Regions from separate parts of the Hydrogenophaga sp. NH-16 genome, predicted to be linked through region 2. Evidence: predicted binding sites of a transcription regulator. Region 2 holds the regulator's gene; each other region holds the start of a gene.
What was found. The regulator LexA, encoded in region 2, represses DNA repair genes until DNA is damaged. The targets are predictions, from matches to a motif close to ACTGTATNNNNATACAGT.

Region 1 (4,978 bases), 750 kb from region 2:
TACTGGAACTACCAGGACCTGATGGACTTCAACGAGCAGCTGATCCGTCATGTCGTGAAGCAAGTGCATGGCGACACGCCACTGACCTACAACGGCCAGCCGGTGGACGTGTTCTCGCCCTTCGAGCGCCTGACCATCCGCGAAGCCATCCTCAAGTACACCGACGCCGGCAATGGCGTGGACGACCCGGCCTGGCTGATCCCGGCCCTGCGCAAGCTGGGCATGAGTGAAGAGAAGCACCAGCTCTCGACCCGCTCGCTCGCCAGCCTGCAGGTGCTGTATTTCGAGGAGACGGTGGAAGAGAAGCTCTGGAACCCGACCTTCATCATGGAGCACCCGACCGAGATTTCGCCGCTGGCCCGCGCCAACGACGACCGGCCCGAGGTGACCGAGCGCTTCGAGCTCTACATCACCGGCCGCGAGTTCGGCAACGCCTTCTCCGAGCTGAACGACGCCGAGGACCAGGCCGCGCGCTTCCACGCGCAGGTCGCGGCAAAGGACGGCGGCGACGAAGAGGCGATGTACTACGACGCCGACTTCATCCGCGCGCTCGAATACGGCATGCCGCCGGCCGGTGGTTGCGGCATCGGCATCGACCGCCTGATGATGCTGCTGACCGACTCGCCCAGCATCCGCGACGTGATCCTGTTCCCGGCACTGCGCCGCGAACACTGACACCCCCGTGAGCGACCTGCAGCGCCTGGACCGCCGCGTCTGGTGGCTGTTGGGCGGGGCGCTGCTGCTGTCGCTGGCCATCACGGCCTGGGACCACTGGGGGCGCTGGCACACCCCGCGCCTGGAAGTGCGCAACTTCGTCATGCTCTGGCTCTACTGGGCGCCGCGCCTGGCGGGGCTGCCGCTGCTGGTGGGCCTGTGGCTGCGCTGGCGCATCGAGCGTGGCGCGCGCCGCTGGCGCCACCCGGTCTATGCGGCTTTGGTGCTGGTGGGCCTGTGGTCGTCGTGGATCGAGCCTTACTGGATCCGCGTGCGCCACACCAGCCTGTCCGGCATTCCGGCCGAAGCACAGCCGCTGAAGTTGGCGCTGGTCGCCGACATCCACTGGGGCCTGTTCTTCCGCGACCGGCAGCTGGACGATCTGGTGAACCGCCTCAACGCCATGGATGTGGACGCGGTGATCGTCGCGGGCGACTGGACGCACGAGCCGACGCAGGACCTGCGTGCGGGCTTCGCACCGCTGGCGCGTCTGCGTCATCCGGTCTGGGGCGTGCTGGGCAACCACGATGTGCAGGCGCCGGGGCCGGACCTCACCGCGCCGCTGCGCGAAGCGCTGACGCAGCACGGTGTTCGCCTGATCGAAGGGCAGGCCGTACCCTGGAAGGGCTGGGAGCTGGTGGGCCTGGACGACCAGTGGGGCGGGCGACCACAGCCTCAGATTGAGCGCCTCTGGCCAGGCGGCCTCAGCAACGACTCCACGCGGCGGCTGGTGGTGGTGCACCAGCCCGACACCGTGGCCCTGCTGCCGAAGGGCGCGGCGTTCCTGTCCATGGCCGGGCACACCCATGGTGGGCAGATCTGGATTCCCGGTTTTTCGCCCTGGTTCCTGCGCAAGACCAATTCCCTGCAGCCCTGGTGGAACGGGCTGTACGGCACAAGGGCCGGGCAGCTGCTGGTGACGCCCGGTGTGGGCACCATCGGCCTGCCGGCGCGGCTGGGGGTGCGGCCGACCATCGACCGCATCGATCTCGTGCGCTGAGCCCGCAGGCTCAGGCGAATTCGGCCAGGGTCTTGCGCATCTTCTTCATGGCCGCGACCTCGATCTGGCGGATGCGCTCGGCGCTCACGCCGTATTCGGCCGCCAGTTCGTGCAGCGTCATGCCGCCCGAGCCGTCGTCGTTCACCTTGAGCCAGCGCTCGGTCACGATGCGGCGCGAGCGGTCGTCGAGCTCACCCATGGCCTGCGCGATGCCTTCGGTGGCCAGCACGTCGCGCTGGGCCGATTCGATCATCGCGGTCGGTTCGTGGTTGGCGTCGGCCAGCCAGGCGATCGGGCCGTAGGTTTCTTCGCCATCGTCGGCCGGCGAGGGGTCGAGCACCACGTCGCCGCCGGACAGGCGGGTTTCCATCTCGCGCACTTCCTCGGGCTTGACCTTGAGGTCGCGCGCGACCACGTCGATCTCGCTGTCCGACAGGGCTTCGCGGTGGGTGTCGCCCTCGGCGGCCTCGGCGCGAAAGCCCTGCTTCATCGAGCGCAGGTTGAAAAACAGCTTGCGCTGGGCCTTGGTCGTGGCGACCTTGACCATGCGCCAGTTCTTCAGGATGTATTCGTGGATCTCGGCCTTGATCCAGTGGATGGCGTAGCTCACCAGGCGCACGCCCTGGTCGGGGTCGAAGCGCTTGACGGCCTTCATCAGGCCCACGTTGCCTTCCTGGATCAGGTCGCCGTGCGGCAGGCCGTAGCCCAGGTACTGGCGGGCGATGGACACCACCAGACGCAGGTGCGACATCACCAGCTGGCCGGCGGCTTCCAGGTCGTTGTGGTCGCGCAGGCGGCGGGCGGCCGACTGCTCTTCTTCGAGCGTCAGCAGCGGCATGCGGTTGACGGCGGAGATGTACGCATCCAGATTGCCCAGCGGCGGCAGCGTCAGCGAACGGTTCCACGGGCTGGCGACGGCCAGCGTGGTGGTCGGCAGGGCGGCGGGGGCGAGCAGGGTGGTGGACATGTGAAGAACCTCCTCAGTGGTCTTGCAGAAATGTTAGCACTCTCTATGAGTGAGTGCTAATTGAATGGTTCCATGACCGTGATATCCGGGGGTGGACAATCGGTTCGATTTCTTTTACTGTACATAAAAACAGTATTTGAATCCTTGCTGCCACCATGCCCACCCCGTTCATCCGCCCGTCCGGCGATCTGCCGGCCAGCCTGTCCGCCCTCGTCTGGCGCGGCGATGCGCTGGGCCGGCCGGTCACGGCCAGCTGCGCCAGCGGGTTCGGGGCGCTTGACGCAGCCTTGCCGGGCGGGGGCTGGCCCGGATTCGGGCTGACCGAACTGTTGTCGAGCCCAGCGGGTGCCCTGGAGTTCCGCCTGCTGGGGCCGGCGCTGGGCCGGGTCTGTGCCGCCGGGCGGGAGGTGGCGCTGGTCGGGCCGCCGCAGCCACCGCACCTGCCGGGTCTGATGCCGCACGGCGTCACAGCCCGGCAGCTGGTCTGGTTGCAGGCCGATACCCCGGCCGAGCGCCTCTGGGCCACCGAACAGCTGGTCAAGGCCGGCAGCTGCGGGGCGGTGCTGGCCTGGCTGCCCCAGGCACGGCCGGCGCAGCTGCGGCGCCTGCAGGTGCTGGCCAGTGAGCACGAAGGCCCGGTGTGGCTGTGCCGGCCGGCAGTCTCAGCGCGCGAATCGTCGGCGGCGCCCCTGCGCCTGCTGGTGCGTCCGGGTGCCGGCTGGGCCCTGGCGGTCGACGTGATCAAGCGCAAGGGCCCACCACTGGCGCACACGCTGCAGCTGCCGGCGCTGCCGGCCGGGCTGTCGGCGGCGCTGCCGCCCCGGCTGCTGGACCTGGACCTGGGCCATGGAGCCGCCGACCGTTTCCCTGTTCCTCGCGAGGCCGACCATGCTGTGGTCCGCACTCCGACTGCCGAGCACCGACGACCCGCCGTCCCCCACTGACGCGGCGCTGCAGGCGCTGGCGGTCTGGGCGCTGCAATTCACGCCCCGTGTCGCCATCGCCGAAGAGGCCGTGTTGCTGGAGGTGGCGGCCAGCCTGCGCCTGTTCGGCGGGCGGGCGGCGCTGCGCGAACGGCTCTGGGGCGGGGCGCAGGAACTGGGGGCGGTGGCCCTGGCCTGGGCACCCAACGCCCTGGCCGCGCTGGCGCTGGCGCGCGCGGAGGTGGAGGACGGGGTGTCGCCGCCGCTGGCGCGCGCGCTGGACGCGCTGCCGATGGCGACCCTGAGCGCCGTGCGGCCGCACCAGCCGACCCTGGCGCGCATCGGCTGCCGCACGCTGGGCGATCTGCGGCGGCTGCCGCGCGCGGGGCTGGCGCGGCGGTTCGATGCGGCGCTGCTGGCGGCGCTGGACCAGGCCTACGGCCGCGCCCCCGAGACGCACGTCTGGGTCACGCTGCCGGCGGTGTTCGATGCGCGGCTGGAGCTGCCGCACCGGGTAGACAGCGCGGAAGCCCTGGTCTTCGGCGCGCGCCGCCTGCTGCTGCAGCTTGCGGCCTGGCTGTCGGCGCGGCACAGCGGCGTGACGGCGTTCACCCTGCACTGGGCGCACGACGCGATGCGCTCGCGCGGGGTGAGCGAGGGCGGGCAGCTGACCGTGCGCACGGCCGAGCCCACGCGCGAGGCCGGGCACCTCGCGCGGCTGCTGGCCGAGCACCTCTCGCATGTCGCGCTGGCCGCCCCGGTGGGTGATCTGCGGCTGACGGCCGAAGGCGTGGTGCCGCTGGCGCCGCAGAGCGCGTCGTGGCTGCCCGACGACGCCCGTGGCCGGGAGCCGATGGCCCAGGTGCTGGAGCGGCTGGCGGCGCGGCTGGGCGAGGACCGGGTGGTCCGGCCGCGGCTGTGTGAGGACCACCGGCCCGAGGCGATGGGCCGCTGGCAGCCGGCCGCGCAGTCGCTGCCGCGCGAGACCTGGCCGGTGGCGCCCGCCGGCCCGCAGCCGACCCTGCTGCTGGACCGGCCGCTGAAGCTGTTGGTGCGCCAGCACCGGCCGCTCTACCAGGGCGAGTTGCAGCTGCTGCTCGGCCCGCAGCGCGTGGAGGGCGGCTGGTGGGACCGCGACGAGGCCAACGGCCACACCCGTCACGCGGTGCGCGACTACTGGGTCGCCCGGTCGCCGCTGGCGGGGGTGCTGTGGGTGTTCCAGACACGGCTGGCCGACGAACCGGCCTGGTATCTCCACGGTGTGTTTGCCTGAAGAGTTGCCATGTCCCTGCCCGATTACGCCGAGTTGTTGTGCTGCTCCAACTTCACGTTCCTGCGTGGCGCCAGCCACGCCGAGGAGCTGGTGCTGCGCGC
Region 2 (4,978 bases):
CACGCCATTGAGCAGGTGGAAGACTTTCTCAATCCGAACGTGGTCAAGGTGGTGCTCGACCGGCGGCAGGTGGCGCTGTATTTCAGCCGCGCGCCCATCGCCTGGTGGCGCGACGGCATGTCGAACGGCCAGCCGCTCAGCCTGCCTTCTCCGGCCCCTTGGCGGCACATCGGCGTCTACGGATACCGGGCGGGTTTCCTGCGCCGTTTTCCGTCGCTGGAGCCGGCACCGCTGGAACTGACGGAGTCGCTGGAGCAACTGCGCACCCTATGGCACGGTGAGCGCATTGCGGTGCATCTCGCGACCCATGCGGCCGCTCCCGGTGTGGACACCCCCACGGACCTGGAAAGGGTCCGGGCGCTGCTCCGGAAGTCTTGAACTGCGACACTGTCTGTAAGGCAGTGTCGGGGTAGGCCATGCTATCCTCGTTCGACCCTCGATACCGGGGCCAGCTCAGCCGCGGAGACAGGCGAGCACGAATGAAACACTGATACAAGGAAGACGATGAGACTGATCCTGTTGGGCGCTCCTGGTGCGGGCAAGGGCACACAAGCCACCTTCATCTGCCAGAAGTACGGCATCCCCCAGATCTCGACCGGCGACATGCTGCGTGCCGCCGTGAAGGCTGGCACGCCTCTGGGCATGCAGGCCAAGGCGGTCATGGACGCCGGTGGCCTGGTGAGTGACGACCTGATCATCAACCTCGTCAAGGAACGCATTGCCCAGCCCGACTGCGCAAGCGGCTTCCTGTTCGATGGCTTCCCGCGCACCATCCCGCAGGCCGACGCTATGAAAGCGGCCGGCGTGAAGCTGGACTACGTGCTGGAAATCGACGTGCCGTTCGACGCCATCATCGAACGCATGAGCGGCCGCCGCTCACACCCCGCCTCAGGGCGCACCTACCACGTGAAATTCAACCCGCCCAAGGTGGAAGGCAAGGACGACGTCACCGGTGAACCGCTGATCCAGCGCGACGATGACAAGGAAGAAACGGTCAAGAAGCGCCTGGAGGTGTACAGCGCCCAGACCCGACCGCTGGTCGACTACTACAGCCAGTGGGCCAGGACAGATCCGGCCGCCGCCCCCAAGTACCGCGCCATCAGCGGCACCGGTTCGGTGGATGAGATCACAGCCCGCGCGTTCCAGGCCCTGGCCGCCTGACCCAGCTCCCACTCCTCCTGCAAACCCGGCAACTTGCCGGGTTTCTTTTTTTGTCGTTGCAACGGGCTGGCGCGTCAGGGTTCCAGCAGCGAGAGTGCCAGAGCCAGCCGCGCCTTCACAGGGGGCAGTCCGGCGGAGTCGGGCATGGGATTGGCCGTGTCAGGAATCACACGCCCTCGGGCACAGCGCGTGGCCCTGACCACCCGCACACCACGGGCCATGGCCTCCGACAAGGCCGAGGCCAGCGACTGGTGAACCGTGCCGTTGCCGGTGGCAGCCACCACAATGCCCTGCGGACGCAGTGCCGGGTCCGCCTGCAGCAGCGCGCGAACGATGGAGCCGTCGGCATCGGCATGGCTGGTCACCAGTTGGACGCGTGGCAGCGCATCGGCCCGCAGCACCCGCGCCAGCAGTGCCTCAGAACGCTCGGCGGTCGGGCGGCTTGCAGGAGCATGGAACCACCGGACCTCGCCTTCTTCCACACACGCCATAGGGCCGGCATCGCCCGAATCGAACGCATCCACCCGGTAGCTGTGAACCTTGGTCAAGTGCTCGGGCGCGTGCACCAGCCCCGCACAGACCACCACACACCCTCCGACCTCGGGATGACCCGCCACGGTCACGGCATCCAGCAGGTTCTGAGGGCCATCGGGCACAAGGGCGGTGGCTGGGCGCATCGCGCAGGTGAACACCACCGGCTTGCGGGGCTGCAGCACCGTCTGGATGAAAAAGGCAGTTTCTTCCAGCGTGTCGGTGCCGTGTGTGACCACAACGCCGGCAACCTCGTCGCGTGCAAGGTGGTGAGAGAGCCGAAGCAACAGCCGCTTCCACAGACCGAAGTGCATGTCCTTGCTGTCCACCTGGTCCACCTGCTCCACCTCCAGTGGACTGCCTTGCAGCGCTGGAACGCCCTCCAGAAGATCTTCCACACGAACCTGCCCTGCCACATATCCCACGTTATCTCCTGCCCGGGCGGCCCGTCCGGCGATCGTTCCGCCAGTCCCCAGGATCACGCAAAAGCCTCTGTTGTTGTCGTTCACTTGCCAAGTCTCCGAAACTGTTTAAAAATACAGATACTGGATGTGCAAACAGCCCGTCCAGCCGCATCCCGCCTAACCACGAGGTTGACATGATCGAGTCGTTCCCGCCCAAGCTCACGGCCCGCCAGCAGCAAATCCTGGAGTTGATCCAGAACGCCATTGCCCGCACCGGCGCTCCACCCACCCGCGCAGAAATCGCCACCGAGCTCGGATTCAAGTCGGCCAATGCGGCCGAGGAGCACCTTCAGGCGCTCGCACGCAAAGGCATGATCGAACTGGTCAGCGGCACCTCCCGCGGGATCCGTCTTCGCAGCCGGGATCTGCAGGCCATCAACGATCAGCGGACTCATCAGCTTACACTGCCGATGCCCGGCCTTTCTCAGCTCATGCTGCCCCTGATCGGGCGGGTGGCTGCCGGCTCACCGATCCTCGCTCAGGAACACGTCGACCAGACTTATCACGTCGAGCGCAGCCTGTTCCAGCGCACACCTGACTACCTGCTGCGCGTGCGCGGCATGTCCATGCGCGACGTCGGCATCCTCGACGGCGACCTGCTGGCCGTGCAGTCCGGCAAGGACGCGAAGAATGGGCAGATCGTGGTGGCCAGGCTCGGAGACGATGTGACTGTCAAGCGTTTCATGCGCCGCGACCACCAAATCGAGCTGCACGCGGAAAACCCGGACTACAAAACGATCGTGGTGCAACCGGGTGAACCCTTCGAGATCGAAGGCCTCGCCGTGGGCCTGATTCGCAACAGCTTCCAGATCTGACCCGCTGGGTCGGTGCCGCCCTCGCAGGTGGCGGGCGTTTTGCCAGAACAGCACACTGTCCTTGGCAAACCCTGCGAGAGCGGCTCTTCCGAACCAATCCTGCCTGTGTCCAACCCCTTTCCGGAGTTTCACATGGGAATCCGCATCACCTCCAAGACCTGGCGCGCTCCGTTGCAGTTGATCGACAACTGGCTGCCGTCACCTCCTTGTCCCAACAAGACCCGCAAACCGCTGCCAACGTTGATGCAGCGGTTTGTCAGGGCCGGATGGTTGGCCAACAAGCAACCGAAACAGTCGCTGTCGGCCTCTCACGGCGCTTCCATGGACGAGGTGTCGCGGCCCTCACAGACAGCAACCATCCGCTTGAAGCACACCAGCCAACCGGATCGAAGCGCTTGCCTGGTGATTTCAGGGCGCATGGCCGATGTCTGCGCCGAACTGGACCGTCTGGCCGCTCTCGAGCACCGCACCGAACCCGCCTGACAGCTCAAAGTCTGTACAGAATGCTCATGGCGGCACAATAGTGCTCCATGAACATCGTGATACTGGACGACTATCAGGACGCCGTCCGAAAGCTGGATTGCGCAGCGCGCCTCGACCCCTATCCCGCCAAAGTGTTCACCAACACGGTCAAGGGGGTCGGGCAACTGTCCATACGGTTGCGGGATGCCGACATCGTGGTCCTGATCCGGGAAAGAACCCCGGTATCCCGTCAACTGGTTGACAAGCTGCCTCGCCTGAAGCTCATTGCGCAGACGGGGCGTATCGGCAGCCATATTGACGTCACTGCCTGCACCGAACGCGGCATCGCCGTGGCCGAAGGCACAAGTTCCCCGATCTCCACCGCCGAGCTGACATGGGCTCTGGTCATGGCGTCGATGCGGCGCATTCCCCAGTATGTCGCAAGCCTCAAGCACGGTGCCTGGCAACAGTCGGGGCTGAAGTCATCGTCCATGCCCGCCAACTTCGGCCTCGGCATGGTTCTTCACGGCAAGACACTCGGCTTGTGGAGCTATGGCCGCATCGGCAAGCTGGTCGCTGCTTACGGCAAGGCCTTCGGCATGCAGGTGCTGGTCTGGGGTAGCGATGAGTCCTGCCGGCAGGCCGTTTCCGACGGCTTTGAGGTCGCAGCCAGCCGGGAAGATCTCTTTGAGCGTTCGGATGTGCTCAGCCTTCATCTTCGACTCAGCGACCGCAGCGCGGGCTGTGTCACGCTGGAGGATCTTTCTCGCATGAAGCCGACCGCTCTGCTGGTCAATACATCCAGGGCCGAACTGATCGAGGCCGAGGCCTTGCTGACCGCGTTGAACCGGGGGCGCCCCGGCATGGCCGCCATCGATGTTTTCGAATCAGAGCCGATTCTTCAGGGGCATGCGCTGCTCAGGCTCGAGAACTGCATCTGCACGCCTCACATCGGCTACGTCGAGCTCAGCAACTACGAGACCTTGTTCTCGGCTGCCTTCGACAATGTGGTCAATTTCATCAAGGGAACGCCCACCAACATCGTCAACCCTGGCGCCCTGCAAGTGCGACGCTGACCATCAGGCTCAGCAGCGCCAACAAAAAAAGCCAGCACGTGTCTGGCTTTTTTTGTTGAGCAAACATGCTGACTATTTGGACTGTGCGTCCTTACCCGGTGGGATTTCTCCGTCATCGGGTGGCGTGAAATCAAGAACTTCAAAATCAATGAGGTTGCCCATGTCCGCGGCCTCCACTGCAGAGGTGCCCGTCGATGAATCGTGCCTGGCCGTGGGCTCCACCGGCACCACAACGTCGGGCAGCGATGCTTCGAACGCCGACGCATCGTGCAGCGCATCCAGGTCGATATCCAGGCCGAGACGGGGGGAGGCGTGCGGGATTTCATCCATCGGTTCGGTCAACCGTTCCGAAGCTGCCGCAGAGGATGAAACAGCAGCCATCTTCGGCCCCGCAGCCTTCAGCGGACGAATCGCCGTGTGCTGGAAGTCCGAAGAAGGGGTGCTCGAATCGCGCTGGATCACATCCTTC
Region 3 (4,978 bases), 2.4 Mb from region 2:
GAACAGCTCGAAGCCTCGGGCCGTCTGGTGGCCATGGGCGAGGTGGCGTCCACCCTGGCGCACGAGCTCAACCAGCCGCTGGGCGCGCTCAGCAGCTTCGCCACCGGCCTGCTCAACCGGGTGCGCGAGCAGCGCATCACACTCGAAGAGATCGTGCCGGTGGTCGAGCGCATGGAGCGCATGGCCGACAAGGCCGGCCGCGTGATCCAGCGCGTGAACGCCCTCGCCCGGCGCCAGGAAACCGTGCGCCTGCCGCTGGCGCTGGCCCCGTGGGCTGCGCGCGTGGCGCAGGCCGTGCCGCTGCCCGAGGGCGTGCGGCTGGAACTGGCCCTGCCTGGGAGCGACGGCCCCACCGTGCCGGCTGACGCGCTGCTGCTGGAAAACGCCCTGCACAACCTGGTGCTCAACGCCGGCGAGTGGGCCGCGCGCAGCGGCCGTACCCCGCCCACCGTGCGCGTAGGCCTGGTGACCGGCGACGGCCAGATCGGCCTGCGCGTGTGCGACAGCGGCCCCGGCGTGCCGCCCGAGCAGCGCGCCACGGTGTTCGACGCCTTCGCCAGCCACAAACCCGGCGGCATGGGCATGGGCCTGGCCATCTGCCGCTCCATCGCCGAAGCGCACCACGGCCACATCGACCTGAGCGACTGCCCCGACCTGCTCGGCGCACAATTCACGCTGTGGCTGCCCCTGAACCCCTGACCCCCCCGAACCCGCCGGTCCACATCGTGGACGACGACGCGGACTTCCGCGACGGCCTGGCCTGGCTGCTCGATTCGCGCGGCCTGCCCACCCGCGTGTGGACCGGGGGCGACGCCTTCGTGCAGGCGCTGCAGCGCGGCGAGCTGGGTGAACTGGCCCGGGCCTGCAGCGTGGTGCTGCTGGACATCCGCATGGAACCGCTCTCGGGCCTGGCCACCTTCGAGCAGCTCAAGGCCGCCCGCTGGCCCTGGCCGGTGCTCTTCCTCACCGGCCACGGCGACGTGGGCATGGCGGTGGCCGCGGTCAAGAACGGCGCCTGGGACTTCCTGGAAAAGCCGTTCCAGAACAACCAGCTGGTGGACAAGGTGGAGGCCGCCTGCCAGGCCGCCGTGCGCCTGCACACCGAGGCGCGGGAGAAGCTGCGCTTCCAGCAGGCCCTGGCCGCGCTGAGCGCGCGCGAGCGCGAGGTGCTCGACGAGCTGCTGGCCGGCCACTACAACAAGAACATCGCCGACCACCTGGGCATCGCCCAGCGCACAGTGGAGTTCCACCGCGCCAACATCTTCGACAAACTCGGCGTGGCGTCGGCGGTGGAACTGGCCCACCGCATGGGCCGGCTGATCGCCGACGACTGAGCGTCTTCCGTTTTCTGTTCCTGCATGACCGCGCCGACCGACCACGACCTGCCCCCGCTGAACGCCACCCCGCCCGGCCTGTACCGCCACTACAAGGGCGGCTGGTACGACGTGATCGACACCGTACGCTGCAGCGAAACCCTGCAGGGCATGACGCTGTACCGCGCGCTCTACGGCGGCTTCGGCCTGTGGGTGCGGCCGGCAGCCATGTTCGCCGAGCGCGGCGTGTTCGAGGGCAAGGAACAGCCGCGCTTCACCCCGCACGACCCGGCGCGGGTGCCGCTGGGCGACCTGGCCACCGCCCGCGCCCTGATCGCCCACCTGCGCGGTCGCGCGCAGCGGGAGCGCGGCACCGACCTGGACACCGCCCTGCGCCCGCCGCCCCCCGAGCCCGACAGCTGCTGCGGCCGTGGCTGCAACGGCTGTGTGTGGGAAGGCTTCTACGAGGCGATGCACCACTGGCGGGTGGATTCACTCGATCTGCTCAAGGCCTAGAACAGATCCCCCTGCCCGCGCAGCGCCGCCGGCCGGAATAGGCTCAGTTCCAGCGGCTCGCGCTCGCGGTTGAAACCGAGGCGGTCGCAGGTCTTCACGAAGCGCTGGCGGATCAGGTCGGCCCAGATGCCCTGGCCCTTCATGCGCGTGGCGAAGTCGGCGTCGTAGTCCTTGCCGCCGCGCAGGTCCTGCACCCGCGCCATCACACGCTCGGCCCGGTCGGGGTAGTGCAGGTCCAGCCACTGGCGGAACATGGGCGAGAGCTCCCAGGGCAGGCGAAGCACCTGGTAGAACGCGCGCCTCGCGCCGGCCTCCCAGGCCGCTTCGAGCACGCGCTCCATGTCGTCGTTGAGGAACGGGATCTGCGGCGAGACGCTCACGCCGGTGGGCACGCCCGCCTCGGCCAGGGTGCGGATGGTGCGCAGCCGCCGGTGCGGCGCGGCGGCGCGCGGCTCCAGCACGCGGGCCAGCTTCGCATCCAGCGTGGTGACCGTCACGTACACGGCCGCCAGACCGGCCTGCCCCATGGGCGCCAGCAGGTCCAGATCGCGCTCCACCCCGCTGCCCTTGGTCACCATGCCCACCGGGTGCTGCGCTGCGCTCAGCACCTCCAGCACCGCGCGCGTGAGCCGCAGCTCGCGCTCCACCGGCTGGTAGGCGTCGGTCACCGTGCCCACCACCAGCAGGTCGGACTGGTAGCGCGGGGCCAGCAGCTCGCGCCGCAGCAGCTCGGCGATGTTGCGCTTGGCGACGATCTTCGTTTCGAAATCGAGCCCCGGCGAGAGGTTGAGGTAGCTGTGCGTGGGCCGGGCGTAGCAGTAGACGCAGCCGTGTTCACAACCCCGGTAGGGGTTGAGGCCGAGCCGGAAGCCGATGTCGGGCGAGTCGTTGGTGGTGATCGCGCTGCGCGCCTCTTCGAACGTCACCTGGGTGGCCGGTGCCACAGCCTCCTCGCCCTCGGCCCGCTGCTCGTCCAGCGTGCCCCAGCCGTCGTCGAAGGCGGCGCGCTGATCGCGCTCGAAGCGGTGCGGCTGGCGGTGGGACACGCCGCGGCCTTTGAGGGCGTGCAGGGGAATGTGGACGTCGTTCATGGCGGTGCAGGGTCGGGATGGATACTGTACATAAATACAGTCATTTCGCAAGAGACAGGCGACGGTTTCCCGCGCTGCGGCGGTGGCCCACAATGGCCGGCAACCGCCAACACACACCGGGACACGCCATGGGCATGCGACAACTCTCCGGCCTGGACGCCACCTTCCTCTACCTGGAAACGCCGGAGATGCCGATGCACGTCGGCGCCATGCACCTGCTGGAGCTGCCGGCCGGCCACCGCGGGCGGTATGTGAACGACCTGCGGCGACACATCGCGGCCCGCCTGCCCGCCACGCCGGTGCTGCGCCGCCGGCTGTGGTGGATGCCGCTGAACATGGCCAACCCGGCCTGGGTGGATGCGGAACCCGACCTCAACGAACACATCGTCGAGATCCGGCTGCCCAGCGGCAGCGCCCGCCGCGCCGACGCGCGTACGCTGATGGAGGAACAGGTCTCGTTGCTGCACCCGGTCCTGCTGGACCGCCACCGGCCGCTGTGGAAGATGCACGTGATCGAAGGCCTTCCGCGCAGCGCCGCAGGGCGCAAGCAGGTGGGCCTCGTCACCCAGTTGCACCACGCGGCGGTCGACGGCCAGGCCGCGGTGGCGCTGGCCAATGTGCTGTTCGACCTGACGCCCGAGCCGCGCGACATCGAGATCCGCCCCTCCCGGCGCACCAGGACCTTCCGGCTCGACATGGTCGAGATGCTGCGCGGCGCGCTGAGCCACGAGGCGGTGCAGGTGGCGCGCATCGTGCGCGATCTGCCGGCCACGCTGGGCACCGTCGCCGGCACGGCCAGGAGCGTGCTCAGCGCCAAGAACCTGCTGGGCCAGGGTTCGGGCAATGTCACGCTGGCGCCCGCCACGCCGATGAACGCCACCGTGACACCCGCGCGCGCCTTCGCCGCCGCCAGCGTGCCGCTGGCCGAACTCAAGACCCTGGTGCGCGCGCACGGGGCCACGCTCAACGACGGGGTGCTCATGCTCTGCTCGTCCGCGCTGCGGACCTACCTGCAGCAGCGCGGCGCACTGCCACGCAAGAGCCTGGTGGCCGCGGTGCCGATCTCGCTGCGCGAGGCCGGCGACACCCGCGCCGACAACCAGGCCTCGATGAGCCTGGTCAGCCTGGGCACGCACCTGGCCGACCCGGCCAAGCGGCTGGCGCACATCCGCGCCGCCACCGGGGCGATGAAGTCGACCATGGGCCGCATGAAGAGCATCCTGCCCACCGACTTTCCGTCCATCGGCGTGCCCTGGCTGATCGAGGCCGCGGCCTCGCTCTACGGCAAGGCCAAAGCCGCCGAGCGCCTGCCGCAGGTGGCGAACGTGGTCATCTCCAACGTGCCCGGGCCGCAGGTGCCGCTGTACCTGGCGGGCGCCCGCGTGCGGTCGAACCACCCGACCAGCATCGTGGTGCACGGTCTGGCGCTCAACATCACGGTGCAGAGCTTCGATGCCGCGATGGACTTCGGGCTGATGGCCGACGCCGCAGCGCTGCCGGATGTGCGGGCGCTGGCGCAGGCGGTGGACGCGGCCCTGGACGAGCTGCGGACGCTGCCGGTGCCCGCAGCGCCCGCCGCGGTGAAGCCCGGCCCCGTGTCCCGCAAGCGACCCGCCTCTAGGGCCGCCGCACCAAAGAAAAAGCCGCGCGCTGGCTAACATGGCCCGATGCCCATTTCGACGCCGCCCGGCGTCTGCGCACGCATGAGTTCCACCCGCCACCGCCGCCAGCCCGCGCCTCCCGACCCGACGGACCCGGACGCCGAGCTGCACACCGTGCCGCCCGGCCTCTGGCTGATGATGCTGGAGGCCCGCGCCCCCTGGGAGGCGATGGCGCTGGCCGCCGTCTCGCCCTGGCTCTCCCGCATGCCCTCGGGCGACGGCCACGCCGTGCTGGTGTTCCCCGGCCTGGGCGCCAACGACATGAGCACGCTGGCGCTGCGCCGTTTCCTCAGGCAGCACCGCTACACCGCCTACGGCTGGGAGCAGGGCTTCAACCTCGGCCCACGCGACGGCGTGCTCGAACGCTGCCGTGCGCGCATCGAGGCGCTGCACAAGA

Region 1: a site for LexA is predicted at 2,798-2,815, ahead of imuA (translesion DNA synthesis-associated protein ImuA). Genes of this name have one in related genera too.
Region 3: a site for LexA is predicted at 2,944-2,961, ahead of DD542_RS01415 (PA0069 family radical SAM protein). Genes of this name have one in related genera too.

What each region holds. Positions count from the first base shown of each region.
Region 1 is NZ_CP029344.1:1,931,614-1,936,591, forward strand. It holds gene lysS (lysine--tRNA ligase) at 1-675, shown strand, start outside; gene DD542_RS09385 (metallophosphoesterase) at 683-1,714, shown strand; gene rpoH (RNA polymerase sigma factor RpoH) at 1,725-2,681, opposite strand; gene imuA (translesion DNA synthesis-associated protein ImuA) at 2,837-3,625, shown strand; gene DD542_RS09400 (DNA polymerase Y family protein) at 3,570-4,877, shown strand; gene DD542_RS09405 (error-prone DNA polymerase) at 4,887-4,978, shown strand, end outside.
Region 2 is NZ_CP029344.1:2,685,606-2,690,583, reverse strand. It holds gene kdsB (3-deoxy-manno-octulosonate cytidylyltransferase) at 1-378, shown strand, start outside; gene adk (adenylate kinase) at 505-1,161, shown strand; gene DD542_RS13005 (asparaginase) at 1,236-2,174, opposite strand; gene lexA (transcriptional repressor LexA) at 2,291-2,971, shown strand; gene DD542_RS12995 (hypothetical protein) at 3,104-3,454, shown strand; gene DD542_RS12990 (D-2-hydroxyacid dehydrogenase family protein) at 3,502-4,509, shown strand; gene DD542_RS12985 (hypothetical protein) at 4,582-4,978, opposite strand, start outside.
Region 3 is NZ_CP029344.1:293,898-298,875, forward strand. It holds gene DD542_RS01400 (ATP-binding protein) at 1-699, shown strand, start outside; gene DD542_RS01405 (response regulator) at 678-1,334, shown strand; partial or broken gene DD542_RS23820 (DUF1653 domain-containing protein) at 1,359-1,589, shown strand; gene DD542_RS23825 (oxidoreductase-like domain-containing protein) at 1,644-1,829, shown strand; gene DD542_RS01415 (PA0069 family radical SAM protein) at 1,826-2,920, opposite strand; gene DD542_RS01420 (wax ester/triacylglycerol synthase family O-acyltransferase) at 3,055-4,578, shown strand; gene DD542_RS01425 (alpha/beta hydrolase) at 4,588-4,978, shown strand, end outside.